Regions from separate parts of the Lysinibacillus sp. FN11 genome, predicted to be linked through region 1. Evidence: predicted binding sites of a transcription regulator. Region 1 holds the regulator's gene; the other holds the start of a gene.

Region 1 (2,209 bases):
CTTGCATTGCCTCGTCCTAAACGAGTTTCATCTTGGACAAAAAGAGCATTAATGTTCTTATCTTTTATAAAATCAAGCATTTCTAGTAAGCCTTCACGTTCTACATCATAGCCACTATGTTGATCTTTGAACACGCCCTTCACTGCATAGCCTTGCTCAGCAGCATAGCGCAGCAACTCTTCCTGTTGGCGCTCTAATGAGGAGCTTTGTGTTTCTTTTTCGGTACTTACGCGACAATAGACAACAGCCGATAGTTGATTATTTATCATTGTTCATTTCTCGCAATTTCGATAGTATTGATGGGACTGGCTTGATCACTCACTACAGGAATAACTAGAGATTTTCCTGCTACAATTTTAATATCTGCTAGTTCATTTTCAGTTTTTACAAGCTTTATCCAATCATCAGTACTCATTTTACCACGATATTGCTCGGCTAACGACCACAAGCTATCCCCATGTTCGATTTGAATTTCTGCGTAACTAACTTTTCCTGGATCAGTAATGTAAAGGTATGCTGCAAATAATAAACAAGCTCCTATTAAAATTGAGATATGTGTGTTTTTCTTCAACCATGTCATAATCATTACCCCTTTTTAAGAATGTTTGTTCGGAATGTATGTTCCCATAATAAAGCGAACAAACATTTTTGTCAAACACTTTTCGAACCTATGTTTGCATACGTGTTCGCATTCTGTTATACTATCAAATAAGAAGAATGATTTTAGAAAAAAAGAGGTGAGCACTCATGAAAAAAGTTTCGAAAAGACAAGAGGACATTTTAGCTTTCATTAAGGAAGAGGTACGAGCTAAAGGATATCCACCATCAGTACGCGAAATTGGTGAAGCAGTTGGACTTGCTTCCAGTTCAACTGTTCATGGACATTTAGCTCGATTAGAACAAAAAGGCTTTATTCGTCGAGATCCAACAAAGCCACGCGCAATTGAAATTTTAGAGCCTGAAGAATCCATCCAAAAGCAACAGGTGATCCATGTTCCACTTGTCGGGAAGGTTACAGCTGGTTCTCCAATTACAGCAATTGAAAACATTGAAGAATATTTCCCATTACCCGATACGTACGGCACAAGTGAAGATCAATTGTTCATGCTAGAAATTATGGGAGAATCAATGATTGAAGCTGGGATTTTAGATGGAGATTTAGTCATTGTAAAACAAAAGGCAACAGCTAATAATGGGGATATTGTTGTAGCTATGACAGCTGAAGATGAAGCAACTGTAAAACGTTTCTTTAAAGAGAAAAACCATTTCCGTTTACAGCCTGAAAATTCTTCTATGGAACCTATTATTGTCGATCAAGTTTCTATTTTAGGACAAGTTGTAGGTCTTTACAGACGTGTACATTAACTATTAAAGCAGGTTTTGAGGATTATGTTCCTTCTAAGAGCATGTATCCTCTTTTTTACGCAAAAAAAGAATCCACATACGATTGGATTCTTTGTACAATGCCTCTTCTAAGCTTCCTTCTTAAATTTTAAGCTCGCTTCCACAAAGGCTGAAAATAGCTTTTGCGCACCCTCATCTCCTGCTATGGCTAGTTCCTCAGGATGCCACTGAACAGCCAAGCAAAATGGCATCTCCTCATGAACTACCGCTTCGATAATACCGTCGTTAGATTTTGCCGCTACTTTTAATTTTTCTGCTAAAACATTCACCGCTTGATGATGAAATGAATTCACTGCTATTTTCTCTTGTTCAACGATAGTCGCTAATAGATTGTCAGCAATAACCTGAACAGAATGGGTAGCTACAGCTCGACCTGATTGCTGCATATGTTGAAGTAATTTAGTGCTAAAATGATCACTATCAATATCCTGATATAAAGTACCACCTAAAGCAACATTTAGTATTTGAATTCCTCGACAAATCCCGAAAATAGGCATCTTCCGTTGGAATGCGGCTTCAATTAATGCTAACTCAATCGTATCTCGCGCTGGATGAATTTTTCCAAGCTTTAATGAAGGCTCAGCCCCGAATAGAAATGGGTGCACATCATGACCACCAGATAATAATAATCCGTCTGTAAGGGCTAAAATCTGTGCTGCCTCTTCTTCTACCCCAATTGGAATAATCAATGGAATTCCACCAGCTTCAATGATGCTTTTGCTGTAAGCCACATTTAATCGAGAGGATAAATCATCCTCAACAAAGGCTGTAATACCAATAATCGGTTTCACTTGCTTCCCCCCAC
Region 2 (2,209 bases), 420 kb from region 1:
TCAAATACAGATACACCATTCCTTAACACCACACCTTCGCAATCAATAACTGCAGTATGTGACTGAATAGAACGGCCAATCTCTTGAAGTTCAGGAAACTTAGCTGTCACATTGTTACCATGTCGAGTGAAAGCCTCTATCCGTTCGCCTTGCTTGTGTAAAAGGATGCGCCAACCATCCCATTTTATATCGTAAATCCAACTTGGATCATCATTTATTTCATCGTTGTTACCCATGTGAAGTAACATTGGTTTAATTGGAGTAAATAACATTATCTATTCCCCCTCATGTACCATTATCTCATAGCAAAGAAGACAAAAATACATGTAAATCAAGGTACTAGTGGTAATCATTTAGATATCTAAATATCAACTCTTCTGTATGGGTTTTTAGCGCTTGATTGGCATATTGTTGCACTTCATCCTCGCCAGGTGTTCGTATTGTTACCTCGCTAAAATGCTCACTTATTTTCACCCACCTTACTACCTCAATCTTTTGTTTAGCAAGATAACGCTTTTTGTTGTAATAATCGTTTCGTATATCCTTTAAAAGTGCATCTATAATATTGATGTATACTTTGCCCATTTTCAGATTTGTTAAGCTGTCATAATCACGCTGCAATGATTTGATGGCCATATCTAATTTTATATACTCATAAAGTGCTTGGCGATCTTCTCTTTTAATCATCGCCGTCTACTATGGAAGCTTTTTGAATGTTATCGAATGTAACGCGTTTTATTGAAAAATCAGTGTCTAACAACAACTCTTTTTTATAAACGTCAGTACCAGTGACTGTGCCTACCTCATTATGCAATTTGTGATTATCCCATAAAGTTAATTTAACAAGCTTTTGCATCTTACAAGCACGCTGGATGATTTGCTCTATTTCTTCAAGTTCCCACTCTGTTAATTCTCGCTTTTTATCGTAAAATTGTTCCTCTTTCCACTTCTTAATCTCTACAAGATGCTCTGGAAGCATCATTGCTGTCCATTTCATGTTCCCACGGTCTCTTAGCATCACAAACAACCTCCACTAATATTCAGTATCTGAAATACTTAAAATATCTAAGAAATGTACCTTATGAATGCCCATATACCTGTCTTTTATGTGGATTAATTTAGTGTTAGCATCCATTTTTGTTATGGTACCTTCCAGATTTTCATCATGTTTATAGATGCTAAAGACTTTGGTTTGATTTTCTTCCAGCGCTTCAGTTAATGCGTTTGCGATTTCTTCTAAGTCGAATTCATCACGATCTGGGTGCTTAGGCTCCTTTTTCTTTGCAGGTGTTTTTGTTTTTGCCATTTAAACCTCTCCTTTTAAGAACATTTGTTTGTATACATTATAGAACTAATGTTCTGTTTTTGGCAATAAAAAAAGGACCTAAAATTTTAGATCCTAAAATAAATTTATCTCGCGCTTATATCGCTATTTAAACTTAATATTCCATCTGTAGGTAATATGTGGATTGGTGAATTTTTTTCATTCATCAATTCAACCACTTCAGTAAATAACGGTTCACATATATCAGGTCTAACCGTGGTTCTCATTTTAGTGGGTATTGTTACTCCACTTATACCGAACTTTTTATCACAATCAATAATCGACTTTCTTTGGAAAGGATTCCTAGTTACATCGGCATTTTCTATTATGTAATTAAAAGGTTCTTTATTATTTAGCAAATGATGTGGTTTATATGTTTGGCATTTTGCTAAATGCTTATCTTGACCGTCTTCTAAACATACATACATATGAGCAGAGATGGCGAGTGCCGAACTGATATTCGGAAATGGCACTCGCATCCTAACAACATCTTTCTTATTAATCAATTTCTAGAACGCCGTCCTCTCCTAAAGATACGAAAACCGGATTGTTTAATTCTTGATCTGCAATTGTGAATAAAGCCAATCTCTGCTCTTCTGTCAGCTGTTGATTTAAATTTTTTTCTAATACGAAATTAGTTTGATTAATCGTTAATACTTCTACTTCATTTAAATTGATATCTTGATACATATGGAATAATTCCGTTACGAAACTATGATCAGAAAAATCAATATCTGTTTCATACATTGGTATATGAAGTATTCCTCTATGAATATTACCTCTATGCACTTTCCACATATTAAGCTCATGTGTTAAATCAGATAATTCGTCTTCATTTAATATGGACACAATGAAATTAGCATAGTCTGCTAAATATTCCTCTAC

The links. The regulator LexA, encoded in region 1, represses DNA repair genes until DNA is damaged. The targets are predictions, from matches to a motif close to CGAACATATGTTCG.
Region 2: a site for LexA is predicted at 1,324-1,337, ahead of NP781_RS05770 (YolD-like family protein). Genes of this name have one in related genera too.

The regions. Positions count from the first base shown of each region.
Region 1 is NZ_CP102383.1:689,066-691,274, reverse strand. Features, by position in the region: gene NP781_RS03215 (YneB family resolvase-like protein) at 1-269, opposite strand, end outside; gene NP781_RS03210 (cell division suppressor protein YneA) at 266-580, opposite strand; gene lexA (transcriptional repressor LexA) at 748-1,365, shown strand; gene NP781_RS03200 (gamma-glutamyl-gamma-aminobutyrate hydrolase family protein) at 1,473-2,195, opposite strand.
Region 2 is NZ_CP102383.1:1,105,625-1,107,833, reverse strand. Features, by position in the region: gene NP781_RS05785 (ATP-dependent DNA ligase) at 1-272, opposite strand, end outside; gene NP781_RS05780 (YhjD family protein) at 340-687, opposite strand; gene NP781_RS05775 (YolD-like family protein) at 680-1,018, opposite strand; gene NP781_RS05770 (YolD-like family protein) at 1,034-1,306, opposite strand; gene NP781_RS05765 (hypothetical protein) at 1,411-1,830, opposite strand; gene NP781_RS05760 (hypothetical protein) at 1,823-2,209, opposite strand, start outside.